DNA from 2 places in the Bradyrhizobium sp. ORS 285 genome. Region 2 is predicted to be linked to the other one. Evidence: predicted binding sites of a transcription regulator. Region 2 holds the regulator's gene; the other holds the start of a gene.
The links. The regulator HrcA, encoded in region 2, represses chaperone genes, less so after heat shock. The targets are predictions, from matches to a motif close to GTTAGCACTCNCNNNNNGNGAGTGCTAAC.
Positions count from the first base shown of each region.

Region 1: groES (co-chaperone GroES) is a predicted target of HrcA. The motif match lies at 9,653-9,681, and genes of this name have one in related genera.

Region 1 is NZ_LT859959.1:4,570,634-4,582,608, reverse strand. Features, by position in the region: gene BRAD285_RS20750 (methylmalonyl-CoA mutase subunit beta) at 1-964, opposite strand, end outside; gene folK (2-amino-4-hydroxy-6-hydroxymethyldihydropteridine diphosphokinase) at 1,067-1,558, opposite strand; gene folB (dihydroneopterin aldolase) at 1,564-1,932, opposite strand; gene folP (dihydropteroate synthase) at 1,929-2,786, opposite strand; gene BRAD285_RS20730 (DUF4332 domain-containing protein) at 2,866-3,273, opposite strand; gene BRAD285_RS20725 (hypothetical protein) at 3,297-3,584, opposite strand; gene BRAD285_RS20720 (helicase HerA-like domain-containing protein) at 3,908-5,515, shown strand; gene BRAD285_RS20715 (M20/M25/M40 family metallo-hydrolase) at 5,625-7,028, shown strand; gene BRAD285_RS20710 (GGDEF domain-containing protein) at 7,119-8,336, opposite strand; gene BRAD285_RS20705 (trypsin-like peptidase domain-containing protein) at 8,477-9,574, opposite strand; gene groES (co-chaperone GroES) at 9,797-10,111, shown strand; gene groL (chaperonin GroEL) at 10,154-11,773, shown strand.
Region 2 is NZ_LT859959.1:7,456,459-7,468,433, forward strand. Features, by position in the region: gene BRAD285_RS33540 (class I SAM-dependent methyltransferase) at 1-326, opposite strand, end outside; gene BRAD285_RS33545 (glycosyltransferase family 2 protein) at 603-1,649, shown strand; gene BRAD285_RS33550 (bifunctional 2-polyprenyl-6-hydroxyphenol methylase/3-demethylubiquinol 3-O-methyltransferase UbiG) at 1,646-2,245, shown strand; gene BRAD285_RS33555 (hypothetical protein) at 2,246-3,763, opposite strand; gene grpE (nucleotide exchange factor GrpE) at 3,921-4,541, opposite strand; gene hrcA (heat-inducible transcriptional repressor HrcA) at 4,664-5,752, opposite strand; gene rph (ribonuclease PH) at 5,915-6,628, shown strand; gene BRAD285_RS33575 (non-canonical purine NTP pyrophosphatase) at 6,694-7,266, shown strand; gene hemW (radical SAM family heme chaperone HemW) at 7,253-8,410, shown strand; gene BRAD285_RS33585 (penicillin-binding protein activator) at 8,421-9,629, opposite strand; gene rsmI (16S rRNA (cytidine(1402)-2'-O)-methyltransferase) at 9,934-10,893, shown strand; gene BRAD285_RS33595 (YraN family protein) at 10,880-11,305, shown strand; gene gshB (glutathione synthase) at 11,339-11,975, shown strand, end outside.

The sequences.
Region 1 (11,975 bases), 2.9 Mb from region 2:
CGAAGGTTGCGATCGTAGCGCGCAGCATGTTCACATAGGGATCGCGCCGCGTGAGCATGCGCCATGCCGTCTCGCCAGAGATGAAGAGCGGCTTCGGCGTGAGGCCGCAGGCCTGCTCGATGCGCGCCCACAGCCGGCGCAGGCTGCGGAATTTCGCCAGGGTAAGGAACTGATCGGTGTCGGCGGCAAGGCGCGCGGAGATCAGGTCGCGCGCGGTCTCCAGCGCCACGCCGCTCGCTTCGAGCGCGCGCAAATAGGCGACGGCGGAGGCGAGCACGAAGGCGAGCTCCTGCGCCTCCGATCCGCCGGCATCATGCACCACTCGGCCGTCGGCGGCGAAGAAGGGGCCTTTGAAGCCTTCGTTCTGCAACTGCTTGACGAGATCGACGGCGCTACCGGCGAGCTTGCTTTGATCATGCGAACTGGCACCGCGGCTGGCCGCATCGCCGATCGGATCGAGGCCGAAGCGGATGTCGCAGGCGCCCGGCTTGACGCCGCGCTGCTTGACGTAGTCCGCGAGCAGCGCGGTGGCAGTGGCGTTACTGGCCTGCAATTCGATCGCAATCGCAGCGTCCAGATGCACGCCGTCGAGCGCGCGCGCCAGCGCGTCGGCTGTGGCCGGGAGGCCGAAGCCGTGCGCGGCATTGGCGCCGGCGAACACCAGCGTCAGCCCGGTCGCGCCATTCTCGAGGTCGAGCAGCGCCTGCGCATTGGCCTTGGCCGCATCGGGATGATCGACGCGCTGCATGATCTGCCACGCCGCCGCCGGCGCGCGGCCGGCGACAGGCGCCGCGTCCTTGGCGCGCGGGTAGATCGGCTGGATCTTCAGGCCGTCATAGGTCCTGCCGACCAGCTTCTCGAACGCCGCGCCCTTCAACACGCCATCGACCAGCTTGCGCCAGTCCGCCTCGCTGGCCGGCGCGAAATCGGCGGCCAATCGCAGCTGTTCGGTGTCGGTGGTCATGCGGCCCGTGTCTCCCGGAAGCGTCTGTTATGGCGATTATTGTGGCGCAAAATGCCACGTCGCGACCGCCAAGCCAAACGGTTGTTTCGCGGGGGATGTCAGCTATTCGGCTGAGGGCAGCGGCTGGATTCCGTCGCGCGAAACGGCGAGCAGGGCGTCGGCCACCCGGCGGCCGGCAATCCGGCGCTCAGGGGCGATCTCCGCCAGCGGCACCAGCACGAAGCCGCGTTCGAACAGGCGCGGATGCGGCAAGGTGAGATCGGGCGTGTCGATACTGACATCATCATACGCGATGAGATCGAGGTCGAGCGTGCGCGGGCCCCAGCGCGTCTCCTGCGCTCGATTGCGGCCGAACATGCGCTCGACCTCGTGCAGGACCGCGAGCAGGGGATGTGGCGCGGTGGCGGTGTCGATCGCGATGCAGGCGTTGATGAAGGGGGGCTGCTGCTCCTCGCCCCAGGGCGGAGTGACGTAGTCGGGGGAGCGCGCGACGAGCTTGCCTTGCGCGCGGCTGATGATCTCGGGAATGGCCTGCGCAAAGGTCGTCCTGACGTTGCCGACATTGCCGCCGAGGGCGATCAGCGCGCTGGCCATGGCCGTCACGGATGCCGCGAGCGGGTCAGCACCACGCCGACATCCTCGAAGATCGCGGCGATCGGCGCATGCGGCTTGTGCACGGTGACCTTGACGGCGCGGATGCGGGCGAAGCTTGCCAGGATCGCATCGGCCACCGCGCCGGCGGCGCGTTCGAGCAGCCGGTAGTTGGTATCCTTGAACGCGGCGGTCGCCGTCTCCACCACGTCGGAATAGGACACGGTGTCGGCGAGCCGGTCGCTGCGCGAGGAGTCCGACAGATCGGTATAGAGCTCGAGATCGATCACGAAGCGCTGGCCGACCTCGCTCTCATGCTCCATCACACCGTGACGGGCATGAATGAGAACGCCTTTGATGAAAATGGTATCGGTCATGCCTCAGCCTCGATTGCCGCTGCCACGCGCACGGCCTGAACCGTCTCGGCGACGTCATGCGCCCGGATGATCGCAGCGCCATGCCGAGCCGCGATCAGATGCGCCGCGATCGATCCGCCGAGCCGCTCTTGCGGCTCCGATGCGACCACGGTGCTGATGAAGCGTTTGCGCGAGGCGCCGACCAGCAGCGGCAGCCCAAAGCGCATGAAGGCATCGAGCCTGGCGAGCGCCGTCATGCTCTGCTGCGCCGTCTTGCCGAAGCCGATCCCAGGATCGAGCACGATATTCCCTGCGGGAATGCCGGCCTTCGCCGCGATATCGAGCGAGCCTGCGAAGAAGCGGAGCATGTCGTCGATGATGTCGATGTCCGGATCGACGACCTCGCGGTTGTGCATCACCACGACCGGCGCGCCGTGCGCCGCGACCACCTCGGCCATATCAGGATCGCGCTGCAGGCCCCAGACATCGTTGGCGATCGCCGCGCCTGCCTGGAGCGCAAATTCCGCAACTTGCGATTTCATGCTGTCGATCGAAACGGGCACGCCGAGTGCGATGATCTCGGCCAACACTGGGCGCAGCCGCGCCAGCTCCTCGTCGGCGCTCACCGGCTCCGCGCCCTTGTAGGGGCGGGTCGACTCGGCGCCGATATCGATGATGTCGGCTCCCGACGCGATCATGGCCTTGGCCTGCTCGATCGCACGTTCCGGCGCATTGAAGCGGCCGCCGTCGGAGAACGAATCCGGCGTGACGTTCAGGATGCCCATGACAGCGGGAAAAGGCCGCGCCAGCCACGGCCGCAGCAGCGGGTGGCTCGCGACCAGGTCCTTAGCAGGGTGCGGCAAAATTGCGCTCATGGCCGCCGCTTTGCGCGGTTGCCACCCCCAAGTCAAGGTGTCGCGCTGCACAAGGCCGTTGCAGCCAGTCAGCGGCCGCTCAATAGCTGATCTTGGGCTCGAGTCGGCGTGCCTTCTCGATCAATTGGCCGACGGACTTCTCCGAGGGCAGGATGCGAACCAGCTGCCGTCGCGTGTTCACTTCCTTGATGTTCTGCGCCAGTCGGGCAGGGTTGCGATGCGCCAGCTCGCGAACGGTGGTGACGCCGGCGGCGCGGACCAGGCACACCTTGGCTTTCCCCATGCCGGGAATGCGCATGTAGTCGGCGCCATTGGCCCAATCGAGCAACTGCTGTTCGCTGATCCCGGTCTTGGCGGCGAGCGCCTTGCGTCCCTTGACGGTGCGGGCAGCCTCGAGGAATGCGTCGGTGGTGCGGATGCCCAAAGCTTTCAGCTTGGAGGCACAGAAGGTCGTCATGCCTTCGAGTTCGGTGATCGGATATGTCATGATACTCGGCGCGCGAAGGTGCTTCAAACGAACTGGTTCAGGCCTCGCGTGCCCAACCGCATCGTGATCGTCTCGACCGTTCCGGTTTGGTCGTGGATGAACCCGGAAAGTTCAACGGCGTGCCGTTCGATTGCCGCAAAATCGTTGGCCCGCAGGGGCCGAGTGATGAACCGCTGCTGTCGCTTGTCGTTGCAAGGGACCTGAGCAAGACGATGACGGATGAAAAGATGTCTTGAAGGAGGTCTTGGCTGTTTAGCCACGGCTCTATCGATGCCGGCCGTTCTGGCCAGCGGCTCAACCAGCTCGTTCATGTGAACCCCGTCGTCGTCCAGCCCCCCACGGCCAGACGTCCTCGCTGAATTCATCTTGATCGGGCGATCCGTGAATTACAAGCGACGAGCGGGCCGGGTGCGCGAATCGATTCGCGATCGCCGATGAACTGTTGCAGCGATGCAAGACCAGATATTGAATCTACCGATCAAACCTGCGCGTTGCACCGATGATAGGGTGACTTCGCAAGCAGGTGAGGCACCCTGGCGCTGGTTCCAGCCGGTGAAACTAAAGTATGTTACCTGCACGCGATGCGCGGCACCTCGTGCGATGCGAAACAATCATTCTCGAGAGACGGATCAACATGGCACCATCCGGAAAATCACTGGCTGATACCGACGACAAGATTCTCGTAGGTGCCGGCGAGCAGCCGGCCTGGTTGACGCTTGCCCTCGCCAATCGCCATGGCCTCGTGACGGGCGCAACCGGCACCGGCAAGACGGTGTCGCTGCAGGTGATGGCCGAAGGTTTTGCGCGCGCCGGCGTTCCGGTCTTCGCGTCCGACATCAAGGGCGATCTCTCCGGCATCTCGCAGACCGGCGAGGCCAAGGACTTCATCGTCAAGCGCGCGCAGGAGCTCGGACTGACCTATCAGCCCGATCAGTTCTCGACGGTATTTTGGGATGTGTTCGGTGAGCAGGGGCATCCCGTGCGCGCCACCGTCACCGAGATGGGACCGCTGTTGCTCGCGCGCATGCTCGACCTGAATGACGTTCAGGAAGGCGTGCTCAACGTCGCCTTCCGTGTCGCTGATGAGAACGGCCTCGCGCTGATCGACATGAAGGATCTGCGTGCGCTGCTCGATGCCATCATTCCGGATACGAAGAAGGGCGCGGATGCGGAGGCTGATCCGCTGGCGCCGATACGGAAAGCCGCGCAGTCGTTCGGCAACGTCACCCGCGCCACCGTCGGCACCATCCAGCGCCAGCTGCTCGTGCTGGAGAACCAGGGCGGCACCAAGTTCTTCGGCGAGCCGGCGCTGACCTTGACGGACTTCATGAAGACCGATCGCGACGGCCGCGGCATGATCAACATCCTCGTCGCCGACAAGCTGCTGCAGAATCCGCGCCTCTACGCGACCTTCCTGCTGTGGATGCTGTCGGAGCTGTTTGAGGAACTGCCGGAGGTCGGCGACGTCGCCAAGCCGAAGCTCGTGTTCTTCTTCGACGAGGCGCATCTGTTGTTCAACGATGCGCCGAAAGCGCTGCTGGACAAGATCGAGCAGGTGGTGCGTCTCATTCGTTCCAAGGGCGTCGGCGTGTACTTCGTCACGCAGAACCCGCTCGACGTTCCCGATCGCGTGCTCGGGCAATTGGGCAATCGCTTGCAGCATGCGCTGCGCGCTTTCACGCCGCGCGACCAGAAGGCGGTGGCCGCCGCCGCCGATACGTTCCGTCCCAATCCGAAGCTCGACACCGCCAAGGTGATCACCGAGCTCGGCAAGGGCGAGGCGCTGGTGTCGTTCCTCGAAGGCAACGGCACGCCGGCGATGGTGGAACGCGTGCTGATCCGGCCGCCGTCGGCGCGGATCGGGCCGGTCACGCCGGAGGAGCGCAAGGCCATCATCGCGGCAAGCCCGGTGAAGGGGAAGTACGATACCGAGATCGACGCCGAATCCGCTTACGAAATCCTGCAGCAGCGGATCGCCGGCAAAGCGGCGACCACGGATGGCTCGTCCGGCGGCGTGCTCGGCACGATAGGCAATCTCGCGGCGACGATCTTCGGCACCAACGTCAAGCGCGGCCAGCTCTCGACCACCCAGGTGATCGCGCGCACCGTCGCCCGCCAGGTGACCGACAAGGTGGTCGGCGGCATTGCCGCCGATCTCGGCAAGCAGGTCGGCGGCTCGCTGGGCAGCTCGATCGGCCGTTCCCTGGTGCGCGGCGCGCTCGGCGGATTGCTGCGGCGCTGAGCCATGCCGGCATCGCCAGCGTGATGCTCACCGCATCACGCTGGTCCCGACCGCGCAACGGGGCTACAAGCGAGCCAACACGCGTCACTAGCGAAGGGATCTCTTGGCCATGGCCAATGCGCAGCTTCAATCCGTGCTCGACCACATCGATGGCGATTTCGACAACAGCCTGGACCGGCTGTTCCAGCTGATCCGCATCAAGTCGATCTCGGCCGACCCGGCGTTCGCCGAGGATTGCAAGCAGGCCGCCGATCATCTCGCCAAGGATCTCGCGACGCTCGGCTTCGCTACCGAGGTGCGGCCGACCGCCGGCCACCCGGCCGTCGTCGGCAAGAGCAACGGTCACGGTGCCGCCAAGCCGCATGTCCTGTTCTACGGCCATTACGACGTGCAGCCGGTCGATCCGCTCGAGCTGTGGCATCGTCCGCCGTTCGAGCCCGTCGTGACCGATCACGCCGATGGCCGCAAGATCATCGTCGCGCGTGGCGCCGAGGACGACAAGGGCCAGCTGATGACCTTCGTCGAGGCCTGCCGCGCCTGGAAGAAGGTGACGGGATCGCTGCCGCTCGACATCACCGTCGTGATCGAGGGCGAGGAGGAGGTGGGCTCGAAGAATTTCGTGCCGTTCCTCGAAGCCAACAAGGACGAGTTCAAGGCCGATTTCGCGCTGGTGTGCGACACCGGCATGTGGGACCCGAACACCCCGGCGATCACCACCTCGTTGCGCGGCCTGCTGTATGAAGAGATCAAGATCAAGGCCGCCAATCGCGACCTGCATTCGGGCGTGTTCGGCGGCGGTGCGCGCAATCCGATCCGCGTGCTGACCGAGGTGCTCGGCGGGCTGTTCGATGCGGACGGCCGCATCACCATTCCCGGCTTCTACGATGGCGTAAAGGACGTTCCGCCGGAGGTCCTGGAGCAGTGGAAGAAGCTGAACCTGACGCCGGAGAGTTTTCTGAAGCCGATCGGACTGTCGATCCCGGCCGGCGAAAAGGACCGTCTGCTGATCGAGCAGATCTCGTCGCGGCCGACCTGCGACATCAACGGCATCTGGGGCGGCTATATCGGCGAAGGCTCCAAGACGGTGATCCCGTCGCTCGCCCATGCGAAGGTCTCGTTCCGTCTGGTCGAGGGCCAGGATCCGCTCAGGATTCGCAAGGCATTCCGCGACTACGTGTCGGCGCGCATCCCCGCCGACTGCTCGGTGGAATTCGGTGACCATTCGGCCGGTGCCGCGATTGCGCTCGACTGGACCATGAAGCCGCTCGCGGCCGCCAAGCAGGCGCTGACCGAGGAGTGGGGCAAGGAAACCATCCTGATGGGCTCGGGCGCCTCGATCCCGATCGTCACCGATTTCAAGAAGACGCTCGGCCTGGACTCGCTCCTGGTCGGCTTCGGCCTCGACGACGACAACATCCATTCGCCGAACGAGAAGTACGACCTCAAGAGCTACCACAAGGGCATCCGTTCCTGGGCCCGCATCCTCGCGGCGCTCGCGGAGATGCCGCGGTAGCAGACACTACTCTCTCCGTCATTCCGAGGCGCGCGGAATGCACGAGCGCGGAACGACGGTGTGGAGAGATCACGACTTCGGGCAGGCAACTCACGCCGCGCTGGCGACCCCCGTCGCGACGAGATCGCCGCTGGCGATCTTGCGCAGTGCTGCGAGATTGGCCTCAGTGGAGGCCAGTCGCCAGCATGATTTGCCGCTCGATTTCGCTTCGTAGAGCGCTGCATCCGCTGCGAACAGCAGGGATTCCGGATCGCTGCCGTGATCGGGCGCAGCCGCGATGCCGATGCTCATGCCGATGTTGACGCGCGCGCCGCCGGGCAGCGCGATGGGGGCTGTCATGACCTCGATGAGGCGTTCGCCGAGCGCCAGCGCGTGGTCGATATCGGGCTCCGTGGCGAGGACGACGAATTCGTCGCCGCCGATCCGGGCGATGACGTCGGCCGGCGCCACGATCTCGCGCAGCGTGCGGCCGACGATCTTCAGGAGTTCATCGCCGGTGGCATGGCCGAAGGTGTCATTGACCGGCTTGAAGCCGTCGAGATCGAGATAGAGCACGGCGAAGTTCTGCTGCCCGGGAACCTTGCTGCACAGACGGCTTTGCAAAGCGTCGATCAGGCCGGCGCGATTGGACAAGCCTGTGAGCGGATCTCGCCGCGCCTGCTCGTCGCTCTCGCTCTTGGCCTGCATGACCGCCACAAGCATCTTGTTCAGGCGGAACGCCGCGCCTGTCATGGCGAGGAAGTACACCGGCATCTGCAGATACATCACAAACAACAGCGGCTCGTGCGAGATGGCAACGCCGGGGATGACCGGGCCGATGCTGCACAGGATCATGGTGCCGACCAGGCGCGGTGCGCTGAAATTCCGGAAGCAGATGCCGCCGACCATGGCCGCCGAGGAGATGCAGGTGAGTGACGCCGCGATCCAGTCGCCGGAGGCCAGGCTGATGCCGACGCCGAAGCCGACGCTCGCGCTCCAGGCCACCGCCAGGAGGATGTGGATGTCGGTCGGCGTCGATAGCTGCGCGCGGGCGCGGCGGTAGGAGATGATCATCACGATCAGCCGCGACAGGCAGATCACTACCTCCATCACGAACCAGCTGACGAAGAGGGCGGTGGGTGTGCGCAGCGCCAGCGCTGCCGCGACGGCGACGGTGTTGATGGCGCCCCCGGCGAACACTGACCAGCAGCCATAGAGCTCGCCGGCCAACGCCAGACGGATGTCCGGTGACACCGGATATCCTGGGTCTGCCAGCCAGCGCGTCACGCGCCAGCGTGGCAAACTGAAAGCCAGACCATCACCCCGCATTTCAATACCTCCGCGGGGTTGCAATAGGCGGCACGGCACTTAACAGGCCTTTAGGGAGGTATCCTCGTCTGACTGCATGCTTGATGGACGGTAAAATTTGACTCGAATTGATGTCGTACAGGCTGAGGGCCGAGCCATCCTCAACCCGACGTGCGCATGCGCGCCCGCTCCTCCGCGATCGGAGCGACCTCGACCGTCGCATTGCCGAGCGCGCGGTCGCGCTCGAACACCAGGCGGACGCGCTGTCCGACCGGCGTCAGGCCGATGAGATTGCGCACCTGCGTCGCGCTGCGCACGGGCATGTCGTTGGCCTTCACGATGATGTCGCCCTTGCGCAGGCCTGCCCGTTCCGCGGGCGAGCCCACGCTCACGTCGGCGACCCGCGCGCCGACGACGCGGCCGTCCGCCGCCGAATCCAGATCGAGCAGGGTGACACCGATGCGTCCGCGATCGACGCGGCCGTTGGCGACCAGCTGCTCCATCACCCGCCGCGCCATGTTGATCGGCACGGCGAAGCCGATGCCGACATTGCCGCCTCCGGGCGAGATGATCGCGGTGTTGATGCCGACCAACTCGCCGCGCAGGTTGATCAGAGCGCCGCCGGAATTGCCGGGATTGATCGCAGCATCGGTCTGGATGAAATCCTCATAGCCCTGCTTGCCGAGACCGGTGCGGCCGAGCGCGCTGACGAGGCCGGAGGTGACGGTCTGGCCGAGGCCGAATGGATTGCCGACCGCGATCACGAAGTCGCCGACCTCCAGCGCATCGCTGTCGCCCATTGCGATCGCTTTCAGCTCGGTCGGGTCCTTGATTTGGAGCAGTGCGATGTCGGTGGCGGGATCGCGTCCGACCAGACGGGCGGAGAATTTGCGGCCGTCCTTGGTGCGGATTTGGGCGGTGGTGACATGCTCGACGACGTGATTGGCCGTCATCACGTAGCCCCTGGCAGCATCGACGATCACGCCGGAGCCGGTGGCGCTGATCTGCTTCTCGACCTGCTTCGGCACATCGAAGAAGTCGCGGAACAGTGGGTCCTGATAGAGCGGGTTGTCCTGCCGGACCTTGCCTTCGACCGAGATGTTGACCACGGCCGGCGTGACCTCCTTCACCAGCGGCGCCAGCGTCGGCACGCGGCCGAGCTTGAGGTCAGGGATCTGGGCGAGGGCAGGCGCAGCCAGGAGAGAGAGCAGGATCGCCGGCATCAGAACCAAAGGCCGGAGACAACGCAGAATCTGCATCGTTTTTTCCTCGACGGACGGGGGCGGATTTTGGCGCCCGTAGAACTGGTCAGGACGGCTGCCGCGGTCAAGGGCCGTCCTGGCAATCGTTCCCACCGAGTGCCAAAAATTTTTCGTGACCCTCTTGAACGAAAAGTTCGGCTTTCCTAGGTCGTTGCTCGCCCGGGGGCCTCATGGGACCCGAGGCCTATGACATCGCTGATCTTGTGAAGGAGGATGTGCATGCATTTCCGTCCATTGCACGACCGCGTGCTCGTGCGCCGTATCGATGCCGAGGAGAAGACCAAGGGCGGCATCATCATTCCCGACACCGCCAAGGAGAAGCCGCAGGAGGGCGAGATCGTCGCCGCGGGGCCTGGGGCGCGGAATGAGCAGGGGCAACTGGTGCCGCTCGACGTCAAGGCGGGCGACCGCGTGCTGTTCGGCAAGTGGTCGGGCACCGAGGTGAAGATCGACGGCAAGGATCTCCTGATCATGAAGGAGAGCGACCTGCTCGGCATTGTCGACAAGCCCGCCGCGGCCAAGAAGGCCGCGTGATTCCTCGGAACTGACAGTCATACGAGAAAGGAGACGACGAACATGGCTGCCAAGGACGTGAAGTTTTCCACCGACGCGCGCGACCGCATGCTGCGCGGCGTCGACATCCTCGCCAATGCCGTCAAGGTCACGCTCGGTCCCAAGGGCCGCAACGTTGTGATCGAGAAATCGTTCGGCGCGCCGCGCATCACCAAGGACGGTGTGACGGTCGCCAAGGAGATCGAGCTGGAGGACAAGTTCGAGAACATGGGCGCGCAGATGGTGCGCGAAGTGGCCTCGAAGACCGCCGATCTCGCCGGCGACGGCACCACCACCGCCACCGTCCTCGCCCAGGCCATCGTGAAGGAAGGCGCGAAGTCCGTTGCCGCCGGCATGAACCCGATGGACCTCAAGCGCGGCATCGATCTCGCCGTCGACGCTATCGTCAAGGACTTGAAGTCGCACGCCAAGAAGATCACCAGCAATGACGAGATCGCCCAGGTCGGCACCATCTCGGCCAATGGCGACAGCGAGATCGGCCGCTTCCTCGCCGAGGCCATGCAGAAGGTCGGCAATGAGGGCGTGATCACGGTGGAGGAGGCCAAGAGCCTCGACACCGAGCTGGAGGTGGTCGAGGGCATGCAGTTCGACCGCGGCTATGTCTCGCCGTATTTCGTCACCAACTCCGAGAAGATGCGGGTCGAACTCGAGGATCCCTACATCCTGATCCACGAGAAGAAGCTGTCCGGCCTGCAGACCATGCTGCCGCTGCTGGAAGCCGTAGTGCAGTCCGGCAAGCCGTTGCTGATCGTCGCCGAGGATGTCGAGGGCGAGGCGCTGGCGACGCTCGTCGTCAACAAGCTGCGCGGTGGCTTGAAGATTGCGGCCGTCAAGGCGCCGGGCTTCGGCGATCGCCGCAAGGCCATGCTCGAGGACATCGCGATCCTGACCGGCGGCACCACGATCTCAGAGGATCTCGGCATCAAGCTGGAGAACGTGACCTTGTCGATGCTCGGCCGCGCCAAGAAGGTCGTGATCGACAAGGAGAACACCACCATCGTCGACGGCGCCGGCGCCAAGAAGGACATCGAGGCCCGCGCGCAGCAGATCAAGCTGCAGATCGAGGAGACCACCTCCGACTATGACCGCGAGAAGCTGCAGGAGCGGCTGGCCAAGCTCGCGGGCGGCGTCGCGGTGATCCGCGTCGGCGGCGCCACCGAGGTCGAGGTCAAGGAGCGCAAGGACCGCGTCGACGATGCGCTGCACGCCACACGCGCGGCGGTGGAGGAGGGCATCCTGCCTGGCGGCGGCGTGGCGCTGCTGCGCGCCACCAAGGTGCTCGACGGCATCAAGACCGCGAACCCCGACCAGAAGGCCGGCGTCGACATCATCCGCCGCGCCATCCAGGTGCCGGTGCGGCAGATCGTGCAGAACGCCGGCGACGACGGCTCGCTGGTGGTCGGCAAGCTGCTGGAGAAGGACACCTACAGCTGGGGCTTCAATGCCGCGACCGGCGAGTACCAGGACCTGGTGCAGGCCGGCGTGATCGACCCGGCCAAGGTGGTGCGCACCGCGCTGCAGGATGCAGCCTCGGTCGCCTCGCTCTTGATCACCACCGAGGCGCTGGTGGCCGACAAGCCGAAGAAGGCGGAAGCCGCCGCCGCACCGGCGATGGACTACTGATCGCTCTCAGCCGTGACGGACTGCCGGACGCGCCGTCCGTCACGGCTCTTCAAAAGAAAGTTAGTTGCTGCCGTCGCTGGCCGTGGATCGGCCACAACACGCGGCTATTAGTCGGAGCTACGACCGCAATTCGTCCAGAGCCGGCCACAATCGCCAGAGCGCGACCGGTCGACTGACGGACCGACGGTCGACGGGAGGTGCG
Region 2 (11,975 bases):
CAGGGAATGTGATCCTGCTCGATCAGCAGGCTCTCGCCGCTGCCGGAATGGCGCTGCCGCGCCAGTGCCAGGCTGCGCTCCGAGACGTCGGCGTTGGTCAGGGCCGCCTCTGGGAAATACCGCCGGAAGAACGGGATGGAGTTGCCGATGCCGGCGCCGAAATCGCAGATCTGCGCCACGTCGATGCCGCCGCGATCGACGATCCGCCGCAGCAGCCTGATCTTGTACTCCGCGAAATATTCCGTGCCTTCGCCGGTCACCGCGACGTTCGCACGGTGCTGATCCTCGTAGGCGTCAGCGAAACGGTCAAACTCGGCCTTGTCCATCGTCCGCGGTCCAGTTCTGACACGAGGTCGGCCATGGCAGGCCGAGGGCCTGCTATCAATCGCCACGCCCTCAATAGCCGGCAAATGCTTAACCGGAGGTCTGCGTCTGAGGCCGCGAGCGTCGCGCAGCCGCGAATCTGACCGTCTGGAAACCCGGAATTGAAGAACAATTAACTGCCCCTGGTCGACACTCACTGCCCAGCCGAACCCCCGTCGGGGTCGCACGAGGCCTTCCATTTGACCGAGCTGCAGGACGAGACGCCGCGCCCCGGCAAGATGTTCGTCTCGATCGTTGTGCCCTGCTACAACGAAGCGGACGGCTTGCGCGAGTTTCATCGCCGGACGACAGCGGCGGCGCGTGCACTGTGCGGCACAAGGTTCGAGCTGATCCTGGTCGACGACGGCTCCACTGACGGCACCTGGGGCATCATCAACCAACTGCTCGCCGAGGACCGCAACGTCGTGGCCGTCAAGCTCGCGCGCAATCACGGCCATCAGCTGGCGCTCACTGCCGGATTGTCGACCGTACGCGGCGACCTCGTGCTGGTGATCGACGCTGATCTGCAGGATCCGCCGGAGCTGCTGACGCCCATGTACGCGATGATGGCGCGCGAAGGCGCAGACGTCGTCTATGGCCAGCGCCGCAGCCGCGCCGGCGAGACCCGCTTCAAGACATGGTCGGCCGAGGCCTTCTACCGCCTGCTCGCCCGGATCACGCGCGTCCAGATCCCCGTCGACACCGGCGATTTCCGGCTGATGAGCCGCCGCATCTCGGACCAGCTCGTGCAGATGCCGGAGCATGATCGCTTTATCCGCGGCATGGTGGCCTGGCTCGGCTACAAGCAGGTGGCGTTCGAATACGACCGCGCGCCGCGCTTCGCCGGCAGCACCAAATATCCGCTGCTGAAGATGATCAGCTTCGCCGCCGACGCGCTGGTCAGCTTCTCGATGGTGCCGCTGCGGATCGCGACCTATGTCGGCGCGCTGCTGACGACCGGGCTGACCTTCGTCGGCATCGGCGCCGTAATCAGCTGGATCTTCTCGGGCACCGTGCCCGGCTGGACCAGCTTGACCCTGCTGGTCGTGATGATCTCCTCGGTGCAGCTGCTGGTGCTCGGCCTGATCGGCGAATATGTCGGGCGCATCTACATCCAGTCCAAGAACCGGCCGCTGTTCCTGATCTCGCAGATTCATCGCCGCGGCCGGGTGCCACAGCTGTCGACCGACGCTCTGGAGGAGATCGAGAGCCCGCCCCTCAACACCTTGCTCGCCCAGTCCGGACCGGAGCTGCGCCGCTCGGCCTATGAGGAGGCCTCCTCGTGAAGGAGCTCTTGAAACATCCGGCGCTGTATCAAGCCTATCAAAATGCCGGCGGCTTCTTCGGCGCGCGGATCAAGGCGATCCGCGACTATCTGACCTTGCGCCCGGGCATGCGCATCATCGATATCGGCTGCGGCCCCGGCTATATCCTGCGCCATTTGCCCGACGGCATCGACTACACCGGCTTCGACGTCGACGAGGCCTATATCGCGCATGCGCAGCGGTCGTTCGGCCATCTCGGCGCGTTCCATTGCCGGCACTTCGATGCGGACGCCGCGCGCGAGTTCGCCGGCGCCGACGTCGTGATGATGAACGGCGTGCTGCACCACATCGGCGATGACGAGCTGAAGACCACGCTCGCCAACATTCGTGACGTGCTCGCGGCCGATGGCGCGCTGTTCACGCTCGACGGCTGCTACCGCGAGGGACAGTCGCGGATTGCCAAATGGCTGCTCGACAATGATCGCGGCGATTTCGTGCGCGACCGCGCCGGCTATTACGACCTGCTGCGCAGCGCCTTCAGCCGCGTGACGCTGGAGATTCACGACGACTATTCGCGCGTGCCCTACACCTTTGCGATCGGCGTTGCGCAGAAATAGTCATTCCGTCCGTTCGAGGATGTCGACTCCCTCAACCGTTGCCACGAGCCGATAAGGCTTGAGCAGCTGCTGCAGCTCGGCGTCGGCCCGGGCCCAGTCACCCCAGCCATCGCGCAGATTGTCGACCAGCACGATGTCGGGCGTGCCAGCCTTGAAATCCTCGACCAGCCAGTTGCGCTCCTGCGCCAGATAGCCGTTCAGCTTCGCATCGGTCGCGGCATCGACCGTGGTTCGTTCGCGCGTCAGCCGGACGAATTCGCGGATCCACAGATTCTCCTGGCGCGACACCCAGGTGGCGCCGATGTCGCGCACCAGCGGATGCCCGATCGCCGCCTCGCCGCTCAGCACCAACAGCCTCGGATGCGGCTTCAGCCGGGCGATCGCCTCGGGGATCGGACCGACATCGACGCGCAGATTGAACCATTGCAGGCCGAGCGCGAAGGCGGCCGTCAGAATCAACATCGACGCTGCGCTCGCGCGGCGAACCGGACCGCGGTCATCGGCGCCGACCAGCATGGCATAGCCCATCGTCAGCATGGCCATCGCGATCATCGGATAGGAATGATACGGCCAGCCGCGCCGCTGCAGAAAGAACGAGATCGCAAATCCGATCGACGCCAGGACCAGGACGAGCAGCGCCCCTTCGAGCCGGCCGCTCCGGCGTGTCAGCGCAATCGTCGCGAGCGCGACGACGAGCAGCAGCGTGGCCACGTTGACGAAGATGGCCGACGGGGACATCGACCACGACAGATAGGTGTCACGCACCAGCGGGTACGTCACTGTGAAGTATTCGGGATAGAGCAGATAGGTCCCGACGCTCACCACCGACACGATCACGCCGGCGATGATGTTCTCCGGCGCGAACAGCTGGCGCCAGCTGCGCGCGCGCATGGCGCCCGCCAGGATGCAGAACGCGGCCGGGAATGTGAAGAACGGCTTGAACGCGAGGGTAATGCCGACGCCGATGCCGGCCACCAGCACCGCCCAGGCCGGGACCGGGTCGCGATGACTGCGCAACGCATACACGGCGAGCCCCGGCAGGAACGTCAGCGCCGCGATGTGTTCACGCTGACCGAACACGTCCGTCGGCAGGATCGTCACGACCGCCGCAGCCCAGATCGCGAACGGCCCCCAGTTCAACGCAGCCAGATTCGACGACAGCCGGATGATGCGCGACGTCGCATAGAGCGAGGCTGCCGCCAGCACCAGCAGCTGCGCGTCGATGACATGCCGCGCATCGACATGCAGCACGCGTGCGAGCGCGACGGCGGGCAAATAGGCGAACGCCGCCATCGGCGGGTTGATTTCAATGATGTCGCGATAGAGCTTCTGGCCATCCAGCATGCGCTCGCCGACGACGAGCAGCCAGCTGACATCGGTGTTCAACGGCACGAGCTGGCGCAGCAGGAGGGCGACGACGAACACGACGCCGATCAGGAGCCATGGCGCCACCGCCAGCCGCTCATGCGCGGGCGGAGCCAACGTCTGGCGCGTTGCGGCTTCGATGTGGGGGCTCATGGGGCCGTCCTCTGCGAGAGTCGGCGCACGCTAGCGGAGGTTGGTTAAGGCACGATGTGCTGTGGCTCAAACAGCATTGAGGCGCCGCATCCGAGCCGGATCGGCGCCTCTGGTCGTGAGATAAAGCTTGGACTTGCCAGCCCCGGAGCCAGCCGCCTCAAGCCGCGCTGTTCGACTGGTCGTTGCCGGCCCCGGGCGCCGTCTTGGCGCCGCCCTTGGAGACGCCGACCAGCGCCGGGCGCAGGATGCGCTCACCGATCATGAAGCCGGCCTGTACGACCTGCACCACGGTGCCCGACGGCACCGACGGATCAGGCACCTCGTACATCGCCTGCTGGAAGTTCGGGTCGAACTTTTGCCCCGTGGGATCGAACTTCTTGACGCCGTTCTTCTCCAGCGTGTTGAGCAGCGAGCGTTCGGTGAGCTCGACGCCTTCGATCAGCGACTTCAGGCCGGGATCGGCGTTGTCGCGCGTTTCCGCCGGTACCGCATCGAGCGCGCGCTGCAGATTGTCAGCGATGTCGAGCACGTCGCGGGCGAAGCCGGTGATGCCGTACATCCGCGCGTCCGCAACCTCGCGAGCGGTTCGCTTGCGCAGGTTCTCCATCTCCGCCAGCGTGCGCAGCATCTTGTCGCGCGCCTCGGCCGCTTCCTTCGCCAGGGCTTCGGCCGAGCCGGCCTCCGGGTCGTCGGGCATGATGTAGGGTTTGGAGACGACGGGTTCGCTGGCCTGCGCAGGGTTTTGCGGATCGTTCTGATGCAGGTCGGGATCGGTCATGGACAGACTTCTCGCAAGTTCGGCGGGTTCTGGGGGATGTCGGGCGGGATATCGTGCTTTGGGCGCTGAAAATCAAGCGCAGCCTGACGGTGGCGCGGGCGGCGGGTTAACCATGTCCGAGATCAGCCACCCATCAGCCGGCTAAGCAGACGGGCGGCATAATCGACCGTTGGAATGACCCGGGCGTAGTTCAGCCGTGTCGGACCGATGACGCCGAGCACGCCGACGATGCGCCCCGTCGCATCCGAATAAGGCGACACGATCGTCGACGAGCCCGACAGCGAGAACAGCTTGTTCTCCGAGCCGATGAAGATGCGCACGCCCTCGGCGCTCTCCGCCCGGCCGAGCAGATCGACCACGCCGCGCTTGGTCTCGAGATCGTCGAACAGCCGGCGGACGCGCTCGAGATCCTCGAGCGCATGCAAATCTTCGAGCAGATTGGCGTGGCCGCGCACGATCAGCTGACGATCGTCGCTGTCGCCGCCGGACCAGCTCGCGACGCCGGCCGCGATCACCTTCTGCGTCAGCTGATCGAGTTCGGCGCGATCGGCTGCGAGCGCCGTCTCGAGCTCCAGCCGCGCTTCCGCCAAAGTGCGTCCGCGAATCCGGGAATTGAGGAAATTGGAGGCCTCGGTCAGCGCCGACGGCGGCACGCCGGGCGGCAGCGCCAGCACCCGGTTCTCGACCTGTCCGTCTTCGCCGACCAGCACGACCAATGCGCGCTCGGGCTCCAGCCGCACGAACTCGATGTGCTTCAGCCTTGTGTTGGATTTGGCAGTGAGAACCACCGCGGCCGCCCGGGTCAGGCCGGACAGCCGGGTCAGCGCCTCGTCCAGCGCGGCCTCGACCGATTGCGCACGGCCGACGGCGGCGAGCTGGCTCTGGATCGACTGCCGCTCCGCTTCCGTCATGTCGCCGACCTGCATCAGCGCGTCGACGAAGAAGCGCAGGCCCGCTTCGGTCGGCAGCCGGCCGGCCGAGGTGTGCGGCGCATAGATCAGGCCGAGCTGCTCCAGGTCCGCCATCACGTTGCGCACGGAGGCCGGCGACAGGGGAACCGCGATCAGCCGCGAGATGTTGCGCGAGCCGACCGGCTCGCCGGTCGCAAGATAGCTCTCGACGATCTGGCGGAAGATCTCGCGCGAGCGCTCGTTGAGCTGCGCAAGCCCCGCCGGCGGTGTCATCAGGTTGATCGGATCGTGGTGGGCCACCAGATATCCTCCTCACCCATCTGCATATAATTTGGCCATGCGGCGGCTCGGTGGCAAGCCGGTCTTGTGGGCGTGTTCCGGCGTGATAGGCCTTGCCGCTGCGGGTCCCGGCACCTACAAGGCCGTTAAACCCCGTCTTTTGCCTTTTCCACGGAGAGAATCATGCGGCCGAGCCGCCGTGCACCGGATGAATTGCGGCCCGTGAGCCTGGAACGCGGCGTCGTCAAATACGCCGAGGGCTCCTGCCTGGTGAAGTTCGGCGACACCCATGTGCTGGTTACCGCCACCCTGGAGGACCGGCTGCCGCCCTGGCTCAAGGGCCAGGGGCGTGGCTGGGTCACCGCCGAATACGGCATGCTGCCGCGCGCCACTCTGGAGCGCACCCGCCGCGAGGCGTCCTCGGGCAAGCAGACCGGCCGCACCGTCGAGATCCAGCGCCTGATCGGCCGCTCGCTGCGCACCGCAATCGACCTGGAGGCGCTCGGCGAGCGCCAGATCACGGTCGACTGCGACGTGCTGCAGGCCGACGGCGGCACCCGCACGGCCTCGATCACCGGCGCCTGGGTGGCGCTGGCCGACTGCATCAAGTGGATGAAGGCGCGCAACATGATCAAGACCGAGGTGCTGCGCGACAATGTCGCCGCGATCTCCTGCGGCATCTACAACGGCACGCCGGTGCTGGACCTCGACTACGCCGAGGATTCCGAGGCCGAGACCGACGCCAATTTCGTCATGACCGGCGATGGCCGCATCATCGAGGTGCAGGGCACGGCGGAGAAGACGCCGTTCACCGAAGCCGAGTTCCTGGCGCTGATGGCGCTGGCGCGCAAGGGCGTCGCGCGGCTGGTCGATCTGCAGAAGATGGCGGTCGCGTGAGCTCGCATCGCAAGCTCTCCGGTCGCATCGTGATCGCGACCCACAATCCCGGCAAGCTCGCCGAGATGCGCGAGCTGCTGGCGCCCCATGGCATCGAAGCCGTCTCCGCCGGCGAGCTCGGGCTCGGCGAGCCGGAGGAGACTGGCGACACCTTTATTGCCAATGCGCGCATCAAGGCGGTGGCCGCCGCGGAAGCCGCGCAGCTGCCGGCCTTTGCCGACGATTCGGGCATCGTGGTTCACGGGCTGGATGGCGCGCCTGGGATCTACTCGGCACGCTGGGCTGGCCCGGACAAGGACTTCACCGGGGCGATGACCCGGATCGAGCGACTGCTGCAGGAGCGCGGCGCCACGACCGCCGAGAAGCGCACCGCGCATTTCGTCTCGGCGCTATGCGTGGCCTGGCCGGATGGGCACATCGAGGAGGTCGAGGCACGCGTCGACGGCACCCTGGTATGGCCGCCCCGCGGCACGGCCGGCTTCGGCTATGACCCGATGTTCCTGCCCGATGGCCACGACCGCACCTTCGGCGAGATGACCAGCATCGAGAAGCACGGCCTGCCGCCGCTCGGCCTTGGCCTGTCGCACCGGGCCCGTGCCTTCGTGAAGCTCGCGGAGATCTGTCTTGAGCAGCGCTGACAGCAAAGCGTTCGGCGTCTATGTGCACTGGCCGTTCTGCCTGTCGAAATGTCCGTATTGCGACTTCAACAGCCACGTCCGCCACGCTGCCATCGACCAGGACCGCTTTGCTCGCGCCTTCGCGCAGGAGATCGCCACCACCGCCGCGCGGACAGGGCCACGCACCGTCAGCTCGATCTTTCTTGGCGGCGGCACGCCGTCGCTGATGCAGCCGCAGACCGTCGGCGCCATTCTCGATGCGATCGGCAAGCACTGGCACGTCGCAGCTGATGTCGAGGTGTCGCTGGAAGCCAATCCGACCAGCGTCGAGGCCACCCGCTTTGCCGGCTACCGCGCGGCGGGCGTCAATCGCGTCTCGCTTGGCGTCCAGGCGATGGACGATGCGTCGCTAAAGATGCTCGGACGGCTGCACACCGCCGAAGAAGCGATGAAGGCGGTGGCGATCGCGCGCGGCGCGTTCGACCGCTATTCGTTCGACCTGATCTATGCGCGGCCCGACCAGACGCCGGCCATGTGGACCGCGGAGTTGTCGCGCGCGATCGGCGAGGCGGCGGAGCATCTGTCGCTGTATCAGCTGACGATCGAAGAGGGCACGCCGTTCTTCGGCCTGCACGCCGCCGGCAAGCTGAAGACGCCGGACGAGGGTCTCGCGCGGACGCTGTATGACGTCACGCAGGAGGTCTGCGCCCGTCATGGATTGCCGGCCTACGAGATCTCCAACCACGCGCGTCCCGGCGCGGAGTGCCGGCACAACCTCGTCTATTGGCGCGGTCAGGAATATGCCGGCATCGGCCCTGGCGCGCATGGCCGGCTCGACATCGACGGCGTCAGACACGCCACCGCGACCGACAAGCGGCCCGAAGCCTGGGTGATGCGCGTCGAGTCCAACGGTCACGGCGTGATGACCGACGATCTGCTCAACAGCGAGGAGCGCGCCGACGAATTCCTGCTGATGGGGCTGCGTCTCCGCGAGGGTATCGATCCCAAGCGCTACGCCGCGATCTCCGGTCGAACGCTCGATCCGCGCCGCATCGCGCTGCTGCGCGAGGAGGGCGCCATCGCCGTGGAGCCGGATGGCCGGCTGCGCGTCACCCAGGACGGCTTTCCCGTGCTCGACGCCGTCGTCGCCGATCTCGCCGCCTGACGAACTGTCCTCAGGTCGCGCTAAAGCTCTTCGGCGCACCGGCCACGGCCTGGCCGCCGCCCGAGCCGACGCGCATCACTGCAAGCCCGCGCTCATTGGTGCCGTCGCTGCGGAAACGGAACAGGCCGTCGATGCCGGCAAAGCCGGAGGCGTTGGTGAGCACGTCAGGCGCAAAGCGCTGGGCGCCTTGCGTGCGGGCGAGCGCTGCGACCAGCGCCACCGCGTCATAGGCCAAGGTCGCCGTGCGCACGGGATCGCCGCCGAAGCGGGTGCGATAACGGCCGGCGAAGGCGCGGAAGCCTGAGGGATCGGGCGCCGCGTAGAGACCACCCTGCAGACTGGCACTGTTGTAGACGCGCGGATTGTCCCACAGACCGGTGCCGAGCAGCTGGACGGCACGCAGGTTCGCGCCGGCCGCGGTCAACGCGTCCGCTGTCGCCACGACGGATTCGCCGTCATCGGCCAGCAGCAGCGCATCGGCGCCGCTCAGCGCCTGCGCCACCGCCCGCACCGCCATGGTGCGGTCGCCGGCATATTTCTCGAACGCCACGATGCGCCCGCCGCGTCGGCTGACCGCGGTCTTGAACGCACCTTCGACCACGGTGCCATAGGCATTGTCGGGCAGCAGCGCCGCAAAGGAGCGTTTGCCGACGCCGGCCGAGTAGTCGACGATGCGCGTCGCATCGGACTCCGGCAGGAAGCTCAACAGATACACGCCGCGACCGGCCACGCTCGAATCGGTCGAGAACGCGATCACCGAGATGTTGCGCGTGCGCGCGACCTGGGCGGTCGGCGGCACCGAGCCTGCGAACAGCGGCCCGAGCAGGATCTCCGCGCCTTCGTCGCAGGCCTGTTGTGCCCCTTGCTGCGCGCCCTGCGGACTGCCGGCGTCGTCCTTGATCAGCAGCTGGATGTTGGGGTTCTGAAACTCGGCGAGCGCCATCTCGGCGGCGTTCTTCATCGATTGCGCGGCCACGCCGGCATTGCCGGAGGCCGACAGCGGCAGAATCAGTCCGACCTTGACCTGACCGTTCCCTGCGACAGCCGGCTGCTGCGGCGGTCCGGACGGACCGGTCGGCGTCTCGAACGGATTGAAGCCCTGCTGCACATTGGAGCAGGCCGACAGCAGCGGTGCGCCGAGGATCAGGCCAAGCGCGGTTCGCCGGGCAACCCCATGGGGTCCCGGAGCGTGAGAACTGGGATGACGCGGGCCCACCATGACATCTCTACGTTCGGCCGGAAGCGGCCAGAAGTTCCCCAACCGCACGCCCCCCAGGCCGTGCTGATCCATTCATATTGTCGACGAATAGTTAAGCAAAACAAAAGGCTGTCAGAACCACAGCGAAGATCAAATCGACGTTTTGCACGGCCTATCCCCTGTTGGGATCAACGCCCTTTGAAGTGCATTTCCGAAGTTGAAGCGCGGATGAACGGCGCGACCGACGGAGGTTGTCGGACCTTCACATTCATAGAACCACTGTTCCCCGGTGGCATTCCCCCGCCCGGCCCTTTAAATTACCCCGATGGGCGCCAAGGCAATCCCGAACATCTCGCCGGACGACGGCAAATCTTCCACCACGTGGACCTATCTGGTGGCGGGACATCGCATCGCGGCGCCGCGCGCCCGGCCGGGCCTGCACCTCGTGGCGACGCCGATCGGCAATCTCGGCGACATCACGCTGCGCGCGCTGGAGACGCTGGCCGGCGCTGACGTCATCTTCTGCGAGGACACGCGAATCACCCGGCGGCTGGCCGAGCGGTACGGCCTCGGCGCCGAGCTTGCTGCCTATCACGAGCACAATGCGGAAGCGGTCAGGCCGAAGATCCTGCAGCGCCTGGCCGAGGGCGCAGCCATCGCGCTGGTGTCGGACGCGGGCACGCCGCTGATCTCCGATCCCGGCTACAAGCTGGTGCGTGCCGCATGCGAGGCCGGTCACGCCGTCACCGCCTTGCCTGGTCCCTCCGCGGTCCTTGCCGCGCTGAGCGTCGCGGCACTGCCGACCGACCGGTTTTTCTTCGAAGGTTTCCTGCCGGCCAAGCAGCAGGCGCGGCGCACGCGGCTGTCGGAGCTGGCCCGCGTCGAGGCCACGCTGGTGGTGTTCGAGGCGGGCAGCCGCGTGCAGGAGACGCTGGCCGATCTCGCCGACGCGATGGCGGGACGACAGGCTGCGATCTGCCGCGAGCTCACCAAGCTGCACGAGGAGGTGCTGCGCGGCACCACCGGCGACCTCGCCGCACGCGCCGACGAACTCGAGACGCGCGGCGAATTCGTGCTGGTGATCGGACCGCCGCCGCGGGACGCCGAGGTCATGACCGACAGCGCCGTCGACGCACTGCTCACGGATCTCCTGCAGCGGTCGAGCGTGAAAGATGCCGTGATGCATGCCGTCGAGCTGTCGCGCCGGCCGCGGCGCGAGGTCTATGCGCGTGCGCTGGCACTCGCGAAGGACGCACAATCGGGAGAGCCCGATGGCGCGGACTGAGCGGGTCGATCCCGAGAAGCCGCCCAAGACCGCTGCGCCCAAGACCGCCGCGCCGGAACGCGTCGCCGCGTTCCGCACCGGCCTGTCGGCAGAGGCGCGCGCCGCAGCGCTGCTGATCGCCAAGGGCTACCGCATCCTGGCCAAGCGCTTCCGTACACCGCATGGCGAGATCGACATCATCGCGCGCAAGCGCGGCCTGGTCGCCTTCGTCGAGGTCAAGGCCCGCGCCTCGCTCGACGACGCAGCCTACGCAGTGACGCCGCGCCAGCAGCAGCGCATCATCGATGCCGCCCAGGCCTGGCTGATGGCGCATCCCGACCATGCCGAATTGGAGCTGCGGTTCGACGCGATTCTGGTTGCGCCGCGCAGTCTGCCGCGCCATCTGATCGCAGCCTTCGACGCCAGCACCTGACATGAACCGACTGCAGAGAGCAGGGACCTGCCCATGAAACTGAATGTCGCCGTCCAGATGGACCCGATCGCGCGCATCAACATCCGCGGCGACTCGACGTTTGCGATGCTTCTCGAGGCGCAGCGGCGCGGGCACGGACTGAGCTACTACACGCCGGACAAGCTGTCGCTGCGCGGCGAGGAGGTGGTCGCGCCAGTGCAGGCGCTGACGGTGCGCGACCAGGTCGGCGATCACTTCACGCTCGGCGAGCCGAAGCCGACCCCACTCACCTCGTTCGACGTCGTGCTGTTGCGCCAGGACCCGCCGTTCGATCTCGCCTACATCACCTCGACGCATTTCCTCGAGCGCATCCATCCGAAGACGCTGGTGGTGAACGACCCCGCCAGCGTGCGCAATGCGCCGGAAAAGCTGTTCGTGATGAACTTCCCGCAGCTGATGCCGCCGACCCTGATCTCGCGCGATCTCGACGAGATCAACGCCTTCCGCGACCAGCACGGCGCCGTGGTGATGAAGCCGCTGCACGGCCACGGCGGCGCGGCGGTATTCCGGGTGATGCCGCAGGACATGAATTTCGGCTCGCTGTTCGACATGTTCTCGGTGACGTTCAAGGAGCCCTGGGTGATCCAGCGCTTCCTCCCCGAGGTGAAGCACGGCGACAAGCGCATCATCC